DNA from 2 places in the Shewanella sp. 10B genome. Region 1 is predicted to be linked to the other one. Evidence: predicted binding sites of a transcription regulator. Region 1 holds the regulator's gene; the other holds the start of a gene.
The links. The regulator LexA, encoded in region 1, represses DNA repair genes until DNA is damaged. The targets are predictions, from matches to a motif close to TACTGTATNNNNATACAGTA.

Region 1 (7,640 bases):
TTACCCCAGTCGGCACGGCAATCAGCATAGTGCAGTACATAAAAAACAACTCGGCAAACACAGGCATACCGGTGGTGAACATATGGTGCGCCCAGACGAGGAAGGACAAAATCGCAATACTCGCCGTGGCATACACCATGGATGAATAGCCGAATAATGGTTTACGGCTGAAAGCCGGAACTATGGCGGAGATAATGCCGAAGGAAGGCAGAATCATGATGTAGACTTCGGGGTGACCGAAGAACCAGAAGATATGCTGGAACATCACAGGATCACCACCGCCAGCCGCCTCGAAGAAGCTAGTACCGAAAAACTTATCGGTTAACACCATTGTGACGGCGCCAGCGAGTACGGGCATCACGGCGATCAGCAAGAAGGCGGTAATCAGCCAAGTCCAAACGAACAACGGTAACTTCATCCATGTCATGCCGGGAGCGCGCAGGTTGACTATGGTGACGATCACGTTGATGGCGCCCATGATCGAACTTATCCCCATGATATGAATCGAGAATACAAATAATGCAGTGCTGTCAGGACTATAAGTGGTCGAGAGTGGTGCGTAGAAGGTCCAACCGAAGTTAGGGCCGCCGCCTTCCATAAACAGTGAGCTCAGTAAAATAGTAAAGGCGAAGGGCAGGATCCAGAAACTCCAGTTGTTCATCCGAGGAAGCGCCATATCGGGCGCGCCAATCATCATAGGGATCAGCCAGTTAGCCAGCCCTGTAAAGGCTGGCATCACGGCGCCGAATACCATGATTAACCCATGTACTGTGGTCATTTGGTTGAAGAAGTTAGGTTCAACGAGTTGTAATCCGGGCTGAAAGAGTTCGGCGCGGATCACCATGGCCATTGCACCACCGGTTAAAAACATTATGAAACTAAACCATAGGTACAGGGTGCCAATGTCCTTGTGGTTGGTGGTGAGTAACCAGCGCATGATGCCTTTAGGTGCACCGTGATGGTGTTCATCATGGGCGGCAATTTGATCTTGAGTCAGTGTGCTCATCTTAATCCCCTACTGTCCATGGCGAGCAATATCAGCGGGTTGCACTGTATCGCCAGTATTATTGCCCCACGCATTGCGCTCATAAGTAATGATGGCGGCAAGCTGTTGTGGCGTGAGTTGTGTGCCAAATGCCTGCATCGCCGTGCCCGGTTTTCCGTGCATCACAATGTCGATGTGATTGGCGACTGGACCCGTTGCAATAGCGCTGCCAGCAAGGGCGGGGAAGGCTGGGGGCATACCTGCACCTGTTAGCTGGTGGCAGGCGGCGCAAATCGTGGCATAGGTTTTTTCCCCTTCGGCCATCAGTTCAGCATGGCTAAGCGTGGGAAGACTCGCGGGGTCGACACTGGCGGCGGGTTCTGTCGCCGCTTTTGGTGCATCGGTGGTTGCGGGGGGCGGAGTCGTTGCTACTGGTTCGCTATTGGTGCCACCGGATTTATGGGCATCAACGTCTTTGGCTTGCACCGCATCCCCCGTGTTATTGCCCCACGCATTACGCTCATAGGTAATCACGGCGGCAATCTCTTGGGTCGTTAATTGTTTGCCAAAGGCTTGCATGGCCGTACCCGCTTTACCATTGAGCACGATTTCAAGATGGCCGCTCAGTGGTCCGGTCGCAATGGGGCTGCCTTTGAGGTGCGGGAATACTCCTTGTAGACCTTCACCGTTAGGTTGGTGACAGGCCGCGCAGTGACCGAGGTAAACTTGCTCACCCTGAGCCATCAACTCTTCTTTAGTCAGTGTTTGCGATAACGCGGCTTGTGCGGCTTGCGCTGCGGCATTGGCGGCTTGTTTTTGTTCTTCAACCCAAGCATCGAACTCGGCTTCGGGCAATGCCTGCACCACTATCGGCATAAAACCATGGTCTTTACCGCAAAGCTCGGCACATTGGCCACGGTAAATGCCGGGTTTATCGATACGGGTCCACGCCTCGTTGATAAAACCTGGGTTAGCGTCTTTTTTAACGGCAAAGGCGGGCATCCACCATGAGTGGATAACATCCTCTGAGGTCATCAAGAAACGGATTTTGCGATTGATGGGTAATACTAGGGGTTTGTCGACCTCGAGTAAGTAGTGCTCCCCCTTGGCTTCACTACCTTCGATTTGAGGTCTTGGTGTTGCGAGAATGCTGTAAAAATCAATATCTTGATCGAAGTAGCTATAGTGCCATTTCCATTGAGAGCCTGTGACTTTTACCGTGAGATCGGCATTGCTGGGATCTTCCATGGCAATCAAAGTTTTCGTGGCGGGAATCGCCATTAAGATCAGAATGACAAAAGGAATAATCGTCCACGCGATTTCGACTTTTGTACTCTCATGGAAGTGAGACGCGACCGCACCCTTGGATTTTCTGTGGTTGATCATGGCATAAATCATCACGCCAAAAACCACTAAGCCTATCGCGCAGCAGATATACAGAATCGTCATGTGTAAGTGATAAACCTTGCCACTGATTTCTGTTACGCCGGGGGTCATGTTGAACCGCATGTCCGCTGCGGCCAACGGTGGGGCGAATAGCACCACGAGTAAACAATACAACCATTGCTTCACAAGACTTCTCCTCTGCCAATTGCGAATAGCAACTACAAAGAAGAGCAACACAGTAAGTCTCAACTCTATGCAAACTCTTCAGTTCCCAAAAAAGCTTCTCTGACTTCAACGTGCGTTGGCGGCTTACTTTTGATTAAGTATTGTTACTGCTGGTATTAGCCACACTGGCACATACTGCTGAATAAACCCATTATTCTCGATTTTTGTGGGCAAGAGATATTCGATAAATCGTCGATATTTTTTGCCTAAACGGGCGATATATTATGCTCGTCTGAATCAAACATACTTGCTGTTTAAAAATTGATCAAGATCACTTCTTTTTCTAATTGTCTGAAAAATTGCCAAAAAAAAGCCCCACATTCACAGGTGAGGCGGCTTTCAAGGCTAAATACGCAGTGCAAAAATTTTAATGAACAGAGCTAAAAAAACTACCTTGGGCAAAGTGAGCGGGCTGCTTGAGTGTCGCGTCCGCAGTCGAGTGATTTACAACACCTTCGAGCACTATTCCCATGGCGCGGGCGCTCTTGGCCACAATTTGCAAACGACGATTGTCACGGGCATCGAGTGAGTGGATCCAAGTAATTACTGCGCTTGAAGTGCCACTGGTTAAGGCTTTTTCCATAGCCCACAGGGTTTCGACTTCATCTTTAGCATGGACTAAGAGGACGCGATCCATACGCACGCCAGCGGTGGCCAGTAACTGCTTGTAGCCAATACTCGGTGGGTTGATGAGCACGACCCAGCGACCTTGTTGGCTCAGTTGTGCTAACTGCTTGCTAAGCTGTATCAGTTCCTGGCGCCCTTGGCTCTGGGTGGGCATAGTGATGATAGGCGTATGCTGCCAGTCAGTATCGGTTTCGCGTACCGCATCGAGCCATAAACCGGGGTGACGCGGGGCATTACCTAATAGTTTGTTCATAGCCAATCTCCATTGCGGATCACCCCTACGGCGAGCCCTTCTATTGTTAGACTTTGGAAACTTAAATCGACTTTAATTGGGGAGTAATCTTCATTCTCTGCATGTAGATAAACTAGATTCCCTTTCTTTTCAAAGCGTTTAACTGTTACATCATCGTCAACGCGAGCAACAACTACTTGGCCATTGCGCGCTTGCTGTACTTTATGAACGGCGAGCAGATCCCCCTCGAGGATACCGATGTTCTTCATACTGTCGCCTCTGACACGCAGTAAGAAATCGGCGGCTGGGTGGAACATGCTAGGGTCGACTTGGTAGTACTGTTCGACATGCTCTTGGGCGAGGATAGGTTCGCCCGCAGCCACTTGGCCAATCAGTGGTAAGCCTGATTCGCTGTTATCTTCTTCCTCAACTGGGAGGCGGATCCCGCGGGAAGTGCCTGGCATGATCTCGATGCAGCCTTTTTTCGCCAATGCCTTAAGGTGTTCCTCGGCGGCATTTGCACTTTTAAAACCCAAACGGGTGGCGATTTCGGCCCGGGTGGGTGGCATGCCAGTCTCGGCAATATTACGTTTAATCAGCTCTAAAATTTCAGCTTGGCGTGGCGTCAACGGTCTCATGTTCTTTCCTGTTTTTCTATACAGTTACTGTTAGTATATACAGTATTATTCGTAGTGCAAGTATTAACCACTTTTTAACGCGATTGGAGAGTATTAGCGAATGTTCCCTAGAATCTGGTATTCTATGGGGCTAATGAACGTACTTACATTGCATAAGAATAATGCCTAAACAAGACTCTCTTTGGTTGAAATCATTACGCTGGATCCAAAAACACTTAGTGCACACTATTGTTGTGCCGCAGGATCCCTTTGCCGATCTGAATCTGGACGCGTCCAGACCGCTTGCTTATGTAATGAAAACAGAATCCCTGAGTGATATTGCTGCGTTAAGCGAGATCACCACTAAGCTGGGTTTGCCAAGCCCCTACGAGCCGCTCGTGGTAAATGGCGTTGTCGCGCCCCGCGTCGTTTGCCTCGAAGGCCGTAAGCCTTTGTTTGGCGAGCGTGCCAGTAATGAACCATTCCTCGAATGTTTTATGCGTTTGTTGGCTGTCCATAAGGAAAAGCCTGAGTTAGATATTCAGCTGGTGCCTGTGAGTCTGTATTGGGGCCGAACTCCGGGTAAAGAAGACGACACCATGAAGGCGGCTGTGCTTGAGCGCGAGAATCCAACGTGGTTACGTAAGTGCTTGATGATCTTATTTTTGGGTCGTCATAACTTTGTGCAGTTTTCTAATGCGGTATCGCTGCGTTACATGGCCGACGAACACGGCACCGATATGGGGATTGCCCATAAACTGGCGCGGGTGGCTAGAGTACATTTCCGCCGCCAACGCAAAGTGATGACAGGGCCTGTGCTGCCTAATCGTCAGGCGATGTTCCACTCCCTGTTGAAATCCGAATCCTTACGCAAGGCGATTCAGGAAGAAGCGGCGAGTAAGAAGATTTCCGAAACCCAAGCTCGTGAAACAGCAATTGAATATCTTGATGAAATTGCAGCGAATTATTCCGATAGCCTAGTGCGTATTGCCGAGCGTTTCTTAACTTGGTTATGGAACAAGCTCTACAGCGGTATCAATATCAAAGGTGCCGAGCAAATCCGCCAGCTGCACCATGATGGTCACGAGATTGTGTATGTACCTTGCCATCGCAGCCATATGGATTACCTACTGTTATCTTACATTCTGTATTACCAAGGCATGGTGCCACCGCATATTGCGGCGGGGATTAACCTAAACTTCTGGCCAGCTGGGCCGTTGTTCCGCCGTGGCGGGGCTTTCTTTATTCGCCGTAGTTTTAACGGTAATAAACTTTATACGGCCGTGTTCCGTGAATACCTCGATCAGTTGTTCGCTAAGGGATATTCGGTTGAGTATTTCTCTGAGGGTGGCCGTTCTCGCACCGGTCGTCTATTGGCGCCGAAAACGGGCATGATCGCCATGACGATCAACAGTGTGCTGCGTGGTATCGAACGCCCAGTCACCTTAGTGCCTGTGTATTTAGGCTACGATCACGTGATGGAAGTGGCGACTTATCACAAAGAGCTGAGTGGTAAGAAAAAACAGAAAGAATCTGTATGGCAAGTCTTTGGTGCTATTCGTAAATTAGGTAATTTTGGCCAAGGTTATGTCAACTTTGGCGAGCCGATTACACTGCAAAACTTCTTGAATGAAACGGCGCCAAACTGGCGCACTGAAGTGGCCGACGATCCCGAACAAAAACCGACTTGGTTAACCCCTGCGGTGAACGTGTTAGCGAATCGTGTGATGACCCGCATTAACGATGCTGCTGCCGCCAGTTCAATTACCTTAACCAGCTTAGTGCTGCTGGCGTCGGAGCAAAATGCCCTAGAGCGTTGCTTGCTCGAGCGTCAGTTAGATTTGTACTTAACTCTGCTTAAGCGTGTGCCTTACACTTCGTTTACGTCGGTGGCCGAAGGTGATGGCAAGCACTTGGTGCAACAAGGATTAGAGCTGAATAAGTTCTCCATCCACGCCGATCCTCTGGGTGAGATTGTATCTATTGACGCGAATCAAGCGATTTCAATGACTTATTATCGTAACAATATCATCCACTTGTTTATCATTCCGTCGTTGATTGCCAGCTGTTTAACCAACAATAAGCAGATTTCAAGAGCCCATATCCTAGGGATTGTGAGTGACTTCTATCCGCTTCTGAAGGCGGAGTTATTCATGGGTATCAAGGACCTCCCAAGTTATGTGAATCAAGTGCTGGATCTGTTTATTGAGCAGGGTCTAGTGCAGGAAAGCGATACGCTGTCGGTGGTGACCGAGCACACTAGCCAAATGTTGTTGCTGGCCGGAAGCGTTAGCGAGACTTTGCAACGCTATGCGATTATTTTCAATCTGCTGGCCCACAGACCTAAGATGGAGCGTTCGGAGCTGGAGTCTGAAAGCCATCTGCTTGCCCAACGTTTAGGGGCGCTGCATGGAATTACTGCACCAGAATTCTACGACAAGAAACTCTATAACACCTTGAGTGTTAAGCTTAAAGAGTTGGGTTATTTCTCCGAGAAGGAAGATAAATCCGACGTTGAGCGTATTCGCGATCAAGCTAATAGCTTACTTCGAGCCTCAGTGAGACAAACCATAGTAGCGAGCGTGACTGCGGAGCATATCGTTTAATGGCTAACCATATGAATGCGGTGAAGAATAAGCCGGTGGGCAAGTCTTTGCTCGGTGGTGCCATGATTATTGCCGGCACCACAGTCGGGGCGGGGATGTTTTCTTTGCCCGTTGTGGGCGCTGGCATGTGGTTTGGCTACTCGGTACTGATGTTACTCGGTATTTGGTTCTGCATGTTGATGTCGGGACTGTTACTGCTCGAAACCAACCTGCATTTTGAGCCGGGAGCGAGTTTCGATACCCTGACCAAGGAAACCCTAGGCCAGTTCTGGCGGATCGTGAATGGGGTATCGATTGCCTTCGTGCTCTACATCTTAACCTATGCCTACATCAGTGGCGGCGGCTCGATTGTTAACCATAGCCTACAGGGTATGGGGATTGAGTTACCCCAGAGTGTTGCCGGATTAGTGTTTGCGGTCGTGCTGGCTTGTATCGTGTTGATCAGCACCAAGGCGGTGGATCGTATTACGACCATAATGCTTGGCGGGATGATCATCACTTTCTTTCTCGCGATTGGTAACTTACTGATCGAAATCGATGTGACTAAGCTGCTCGAACCGGATGGTAATCAAAGCTTTATGCCTTATCTGTGGGCGGCCTTGCCCTTTGGTCTGGCAAGTTTTGGCTATCATGGCAACGTGCCGAGTCTGGTGAAGTACTACGGCAAAGATTCATCGACCATCATCAAAGCGATTTTCGTCGGTACTTTCATCGCGCTGATCATTTATGCCTGTTGGTTGGTGGCCACTATGGGCAACATTCCTCGCAGCCAGTTTAGTGAGATTATTGCCCAGGGTGGCAATATGGGCGTGTTAGTCGGCGCCTTGTCGAAAGTAATGGAAAGCAGCTGGTTAAACAGCATGTTAACCCTGTTTGCTAACTTAGCTGTGGCGTCTTCTTTCCTCGGTGTGACCTTAGGTTTATTCGATTATTTGGCCGATTTATTCGGGTTCGACGATACG
Region 2 (7,640 bases), on a different contig from region 1:
CGCGTGAAGCGGGTGCTAAGAAAGTGTACTTTGCCTCGGCGGCACCAGAAATCCGTTTCCCGAACGTTTATGGTATCGATATGCCAACCTCGAATGAGCTGATTGCCCACGGTCGTGATGCCGATGAAATTGCTAAGCTGATTGGCGCCGATGGGATTATCTTCCAAAATCTGCCGGATCTGGTTGAAGCGGTGAGAATGGAAAACCCAGAGATCAAACGTTTCGAAACCTCAGTGTTCGACGGTCACTACATCACGAACGATGTTGATCAATCTTACCTCGACCACTTAACTCAGTTACGTAACGACGATGCCAAGGCCGACCGTAATAAAGACATTGGCACTAACTTAGAGTTACACAACGTTTGCCATCCATAAGACGAAATTCTTAAGATGGAAAGTGTGCTCGGCGTTAAGCGTCGGCGCACTTTAAAATGAACAACAAAAAAGCCAGTGATTATTCACTGGCTTTTTGTTAGTAGTTTCAATCCTTAAGAGATTTTGGGAGTCTCGCTGGATTGACTCTGCGCTAGTTCATCCTGCGCATTCTTGCGCTCAACCCAATAATCTGCATGGGGAATACCGAGCTTTTCAGGATCGAATAACGGCTCAACCCCTTGTTTCTGTTGCGACTCATAATCCTTCAGGCAAGTGAAGGCGATGCGTTGTAGCAGAATAATGGAGATAATGTTTAGCCACGCCATCAGTCCCACGCCAATGTCACCCATGCCCCAGGCCAAATCGGCGGTTTTCACCGTGCCATAAACAGTTGATGCCATCAGCACTACTTTCAGTACCACTGTGAGCCAAGGACGATTCGCCTTGCGATTGATATAGGCAATGTTGGTTTCGGCAATATAGTAGTAGGCCACAATGGTGGTGAAGGCGAAGAAGAACAGCGCGACGGCAACGAACATATTACCAAAGCCTGGCATCATGCTTTCCATTGCGGTTTGCACATAACCAGGGCCTGCTGCGACGCCCGCAATCCCAGTATACAGCGCGGCGCCATCTGGGCCTTGCACATTATACAAACCCGTGATCAGCAGCATAAAGCCGGTGGCTGAACAGACGAATAGGGTATCGACATACACTGAGAAGGCTTGCACTAAACCTTGTTTGGCAGGGTGGCTCACGGCGGCGGCAGAAGAAGCGTGTGGCCCAGTACCTTGGCCTGCTTCGTTTGAGTAAATACCGCGTTTTACCCCCCACATAATCGCAAGACCTAGAATCGCACCAAAGCCCGCATCGAGTCCGAAGGCACTTTTTAGGATCAACATAATAATATCGGGCAGCTGACCAATGTTAAGGGCAATAATCACGCAGGCGACAATGATATAACCCAGTGCCATAAAGGGCACTACGGTACTGGCGAAGTGGGCAATACGTTTTACGCCACCAAAGATAATGAAACCTAACAGCATAGCGAGGATGGCAGCGGTGACGTTAGGGTCGATATCGAAGGCGGTTTTTAGGCTCGAACCAATCGAGTTGGCTTGCACGCCAGGCAGTAAAATTCCGCAGGCAAAAATGGTCGCAATGGCAAATGTCCAAGCGTACCACTTCATGCCTAAGCCTTTTTCAATGTAAAAGGCGGGGCCGCCGCGATACTCTCCATTGATTTTTTCTTTGTAGACTTGGCCTAAGGTGGATTCGACGAATGCGGAGCTGGCGCCAAGAAACGCTACCATCCACATCCAAAACAATGCCCCCGGACCGCCGAAGGTAATCGCAGTGGCGACACCGGCAATGTTTCCGGTTCCCACACGACCTGCTAAAGTCATGGCTAAGGCTTGGAAGGAAGACACACCAGCATCAGTGCTCTTACCATCAAACATTAAACGGATCATTTCGGGTAAATGGCGTAACTGTAAGAAACGTGAGCGCAGGGAGAAAAAGAGTCCTACACCGAGGCAAAGATAAACGAGTGCGGGGCTCCAAACGATATTGTTGACCGCATTAACAATCTCATTCATATAATTCAACTCCAATATTCTGTTGTTTTTGCAGAGTTTTTAAGATATTTGCTTGTAAGTTTGGGTACTAAACGGCCAATTTGGCCTAAGGTTAAGACGTGTGCGCACGCCCAAGAGCTTCAACATAACGGCTTTTTGAGCCGCTTCATAGCTAAAGTTGTTAAATAATTGATAGTTTAACGTTCTTTATTTGGTGGCTTTACTGAGCAGGGATTTAGCGGTGCGTTAACTGACTAGATTACTAACTGAGTTTGACAGTCGGGATGTAGGAGAAAGGTGAGGCAAGGGTGTGGGTTGGCACTCTTTATTTTTGCCGAAGCGGATGTTCGTGTAAGTATCCACACAAGGCTTAAAAAACGGGGCTTACATTACCAGCCATAACAGCATCCATAGTCCGAATAGCCATGCCAGACTGCGGCGGCTAACCCTATGTTTTAATAGTAAAGACAGGCTTACTGCCACGGGTAAATACAGGATAAAAGCCCAAGAAAGGAAAGGCGCCTCAAATCCTAGCCTTTTAAGTCCCATTTCACAAAGTAGACTTAACGCCAGCAATAACAGGCTGTAGAAGATCACTAGTTGATTGAATCTTAAGGCAAGCGCTGGCTTAAAGACGGGGGTTATAGGGCTTGGCAAGGTCAGTGTATTCATCTCTTTTTCTCAATTCCTCGTAATGGATGCAAGGGATTTTAGTTTTAGATGAGAATTGTTCTCAACTAAATTTACACAGCTTTAGTGTTCCATCGCCATTCATCAAGTTCAATCGACCCTCGAGGCAAAACGGCGGTTTGCACTCTTGTCCGCTTTGGGCTAAATTACACTGTAATTATATCCAGTGTTTAATGTAGATATGATCCTCTATATTGCTGAAAAACCAAGCCTTGGGCGTGCAATTGCCGATGTGCTGCCTAAACCCCACAAAAAAGGTGACGGGTTTATTGAAGACGCCCAGGGCAACTGCGTGTCTTGGTGTGTGGGACACTTGCTCGAACAGGCCGAGCCCAATGCCTATAATCCCGAGTTTAAATCGTGGAAATTTGAGCATTTACCCATAGTACCCGAGAAATGGCAGCTTAAACCTAAGGCCGCGACCCGCAGCCAACTCACAGTGCTTAAAAAGCTGGTGAAACAGGCCGATACGCTAGTGAACGCTGGCGATCCCGACCGCGAAGGGCAGTTATTGGTTGATGAAGTGATCGCCTATTTGGGTGTGACTGGCGATAAATTACAGCAAACGCAGCGACTCCTTATTAGCGACTTAAACCCACAGGCGGTGAAACGTGCCCTGTCGCAGTTACGCAGTAACCGTGAGTTTATTCCTTTGTCGACCTCGGCGCTTGCCCGAAGCCGCGCCGATTGGCTCTATGGCATGAATATGACGCGGGCCTACACCATCCAAGGGAAAAAGGTCGGCTATCAGGGCGTACTATCAGTCGGTCGAGTACAGACACCACTGCTTGGGCTTATCGTGCGCCGCGATGAAGAAATCGCGAACTTCCAATCTAAGCCTTTTTATGAGGTTCTGGCTCACTTAGTGACGGACAAAGATCAGGCTTTCACGGCGAAGTGGCAACCCAGTGAAGCCTGCTTACCCTATATGGATGAAGAGGGGCGCGTGCTCGCTAAGGGTTTAGCGCAAAATGTGGTGCGCCGGATCACCGATAAACCCGCCAAAGTGACCCAGTTAAGCACTAAGGATAAGCAGCAGAATCCGCCTTTACCCTACAGTTTATCGGCGCTGCAAATCGATGCCGCCAAGCGCTTTGGTATGAGCGCGAAGGACGTGCTCGATACCTGCCAGAGCTTATACGAGCGCCATAAGCTAATCACCTATCCACGCTCAGACAGCCGTTATTTGCCCACGGAGCAGCATGGGCTTGCAAGCGGGGTATTAGCGGCCATCATGGGCGGTGCGCCCGAGTTAGTCGTACACGCTGAGGCGCCGAATCCTCGGCTTAAATCTAAGGCGTGGGATGATAAAAAAGTCGATGCCCATCACGCCATAATTCCAACGGAAAAACAGCCCAATCTAAGCGGTTTAAGCCAGCGGGAAAGACAGCTTTATCTGCATGTTGCTCGCCAGTATTTGGCACAATTTTACCCCGCCTATTGCTACAGTGAAACTGCGGTCGAGGTGACGATCGAAGGTGGCCTTTTTAAAACTAAGGCAAAACAGGATAAGTCCCTCGGTTGGAAACAACTGTTTGCCAGAGAAGAGAACGAACGAAAGGACGCATCATCCGCAGCGAGTTTTGCGCAAGGCGAAAAGGACGCAGAGGAAGGAGAATATGTTGGTCAACTACCGCCGCTTACCTTAGGGCAAGTGCTTCATTGTCACCACGGTGAATTAGTCGAGAAGCAAACTCAACCACCCAAGGCTTTTACCGATGCGACCTTGCTGAGCGCAATGACAGGGATTAACCGTTATGTGACAGATCCCGAGATCCGCAAAATTTTAAAGGAAACCGATGGCCTAGGTACGGAAGCAACTCGCGCAGGCATTATTGAGCTGCTGTTTAAGCGAGGCTTTATTCAGCGTCAGGGCAAGTCGATTGTAGCCACTGAGGTGGGCAAGGGCTTAATCAATAGTTTGCCCCTGAGCGCCACAACGCCCGATATGACGGCGCTGTGGGAGGCAAGCCTGAACGGTATCTGTCATAAAGAAATCTCTTATCAAGGATTTATGCAGCCACTGCTGGGGACGCTAAATAACTTAATCGAAAATGCAGGCGCTCAATTACCCTCAGCCCTCAATGGCTTAAAAGGGCAGGGTTTTAAGCGTGCCGCGACTAAAAAGTCCGGTTATCGAAAAGCCGGAGCCAGAGGCGCTGCTGGCGGGAAAAAAGCCGGAACGGGCGCTAAAAAAGGGAATGCTAGCAATTCAGCCGCAGCATCTTCTACCTCCACGACAGCTAAACCGACAGCCCCTAGACGGCGAGCGAGCAAAGCGGTCGCCCAAGCTTGATGACACATATGTGATCAAACTGTCGCTAAACCACGGGATTTGGTAACGATATTTAATTTATTCCGCGATATTTAATTACCGCCAATCACGATATTTCGTGATTGGCGGATCCACTTCTAAAAAACACCTTCAAATTCAGCTTTTCAGCGCCGTGGCATGCAAACTGCTGTGTGTTGGCTGGAGAATATAATAAGCCAATTAAATCATATGATTATATATGGTTTAGCTGAATTAAAAGGTGTAGATGATATGAAAAAGAAATTGCTAGCAGTGATGATCCCTGCGGTGCTGTTGTCTGGTACAACGCAAGCGGTCGAGCTGTATAACGATCAAACCAATAGCGTCAATATGATGGGCTGGCTAGGCTTTGCGGCGTTAAACGATGGCCACGAAACTTCAGTAATTGATAACTTTTCCCGCGTGGGATTTCGTTTCGACCGCCAAGAGAAAAATGGTTGGCGCTCCTTTGCCCATACCGAATGGGGCATTAACATGGTCACCAGTGACGATGGCCTGATCTATACCCAAGGTCAAGGTGGTGGTCAGTTATCGGCTTCAAAAACCTCAGATTTCCTCTTTAACCGTTTAGGTTATGTCGGCATGTCGCACGACAAATGGGGCTCGCTCACCTTTGGTAAGCAGTGGGGGGCTTATTACGATGTGGCTTACACCACAGACGTGCTCAATGCCTTTACCGGCTGGTCTGTCGGTGCTTATACCTTCGGTGATGGCGGCCTCACTGGTGCGGGTCGTGCCGATGCGGCGCTGCAATACCGCAATACCTTTGGCAATCTGCATATCGCGGTGCAATACGCTTCTAAGCAAAATAGCGATGTGGCGCTCTATGACAATTTAGGCAACACCTTAAAGGATGGTTCGGAGCTGAGTTTCGACCCTAGCTATGGCGCGAGTGCAACTTACTATTTCACCGACAAATTTAAGGTGTTAGCGGGCTTTAACCGTGGTGACTTCACTGGCAATCTTGCGGGTAAAGACGTCGATAATACCAATCAAATCATCGGTATCGGCGCCCAATACGGCAGCTTCTACCAATATGCGCCGGGTCGTGATGCCGACGGTCTGTATGTTGGTTTTAACGCCCATAAGAGTGAGCAAAACGAGTTAGTCGGTGGCGATCTCTACGATTCAACCGGTGCCGAATTTATTGTTGCTTACCACTACGATAACGGATTCGTACCTAGCTTATTGCTGACTTACCAAGATTTGGATACCGATGAAAACACCGTTATCCAAGGTAAATGGACCCGCCAATTTGCTGTGCTAGGCCTGCATTATCGCTATAGCCGCGACACTATTATGTATGCCGAAGCCAAAATTGATTTCAGTGATATGGACGATAAAGCCTACGAAGATCTACAGGATAACAACTATGCCGTTGGTATTCGTTATTTCTTCTAATTGGCCAATTAATTCGGCAAAATAAATCAAAGGCCACATATTGTGTTGTGGCCTTTTTCATAACTATCCACTCCTTATCAATGCATTACACAATCCCTAACTTCTTCATTTTACTGCGCAGGGTATTGGCATTGATATCCAGCAACTCGGCGGCGCCGCCCGGGCCATAGAGTTTACCCCCAGTAATCCTTAAGGCATGGCTGATATATTTTTTGGTCATCACCTCTAGCGGCACCAGCTTATTGCTGGCATGACTAGGGTCGATAATCACGGTTTGAATGGATGGGGTTTTAACGGCTTCGAGGCTCTGTGGCGCCAGAAAACTAAAATCCAGCGGTCCTGTAGGGTGCTGAATGATGGCGCGCTCGAGCACATTAATGAGTTCGCGCACATTCCCAGGCCAACCATATTGGTTGAGAATATTCAGTTGTTCTGGGGCGATTCTTGGCAACTGCGGTAAATTGAACTTGGCACTGAGCTGTTCGACAAAATGTTGCACTAACAGAGGTATATCTGTGCGTCTTTGTCTGAGCGATGGGATCTCGATGGGGAAAATCGCCAGCCGATACCAGAGATCCTCCCTAAACACTTCTCTGTGCACCATGGCCTGAAGGTTTCTGTGGGTTGCGGCCACAATACGAATATCGAGCTGTACCGCATCGTGGCCGCCAACGCGGGTGATACAACTATTTTGCAGTACCCTAAGTAGTCGAACTTGAGCCGAAAGCGGCAATTCCCCTATCTCATCTAAGAAAATGGTGCCGCCGTTGGCCTGCTCGAAGTAGCCAATTTTGCGCGAATCGGCGCCGGTAAATGCACCTTTTTCATAACCAAAGAGCTCGGAGTCAATCAAGGTATCTGGGATGGCGCCGCAGTTTACCTTGATAAAAGGCTTACCCGAGCGCTCCGACAATTCGTGAATGGCGTTGGCGATGACTTCCTTGCCGCAGCCCGTTTCCCCAAGCATTAACACTGTGGTGTTGATTTTGGCGATAGATTGCACCTGTTGCATGACCTGTTTCAGGCCCGAATTGGCGCCAACCACGCCATTTTGAATATCTAAGGTACGACGCAGACTCACGTTTTGCTTCGAGAGCGCTTCGTTCTCTTTGAGTAAGTTGCGATCCCTTAAATTCAGCGCCGTGATCAGTGCTAGGTTTTGCATATGCGGCGCGATTAAGTCGGCATGGCGGGGCCTAAACACTCCAGTGCTTTTGGCATAAAAGCCAACTATCCCAAGGTGGGTATTTTCTATCGACATTCGCAGAATAATCACCGAGC

Region 2: a site for LexA is predicted at 2,794-2,813, ahead of M0415_RS16710 (DNA topoisomerase III). Genes of this name have one in related genera too.

What each region holds. Positions count from the first base shown of each region.
Region 1 covers NZ_JAMDJO010000004.1:90,861-98,500, reverse strand. The annotation lists gene ctaD (cytochrome c oxidase subunit I) at 1-1,006, opposite strand, end outside; gene coxB (cytochrome c oxidase subunit II) at 1,016-2,557, opposite strand; gene M0415_RS15555 (cell division inhibitor SulA) at 2,964-3,476, opposite strand; gene lexA (transcriptional repressor LexA) at 3,473-4,093, opposite strand; gene plsB (glycerol-3-phosphate 1-O-acyltransferase PlsB) at 4,255-6,678, shown strand; gene mtr (tryptophan permease) at 6,678-7,640, shown strand, end outside.
Region 2 covers NZ_JAMDJO010000005.1:115,600-123,239, reverse strand. The annotation lists gene purF (amidophosphoribosyltransferase) at 1-377, shown strand, start outside; gene M0415_RS16720 (alanine/glycine:cation symporter family protein) at 491-1,975, opposite strand; gene M0415_RS16715 (hypothetical protein) at 2,339-2,626, opposite strand; gene M0415_RS16710 (DNA topoisomerase III) at 2,826-4,940, shown strand; gene M0415_RS16705 (porin) at 5,190-6,359, shown strand; gene M0415_RS16700 (sigma-54 interaction domain-containing protein) at 6,445-7,640, opposite strand, start outside.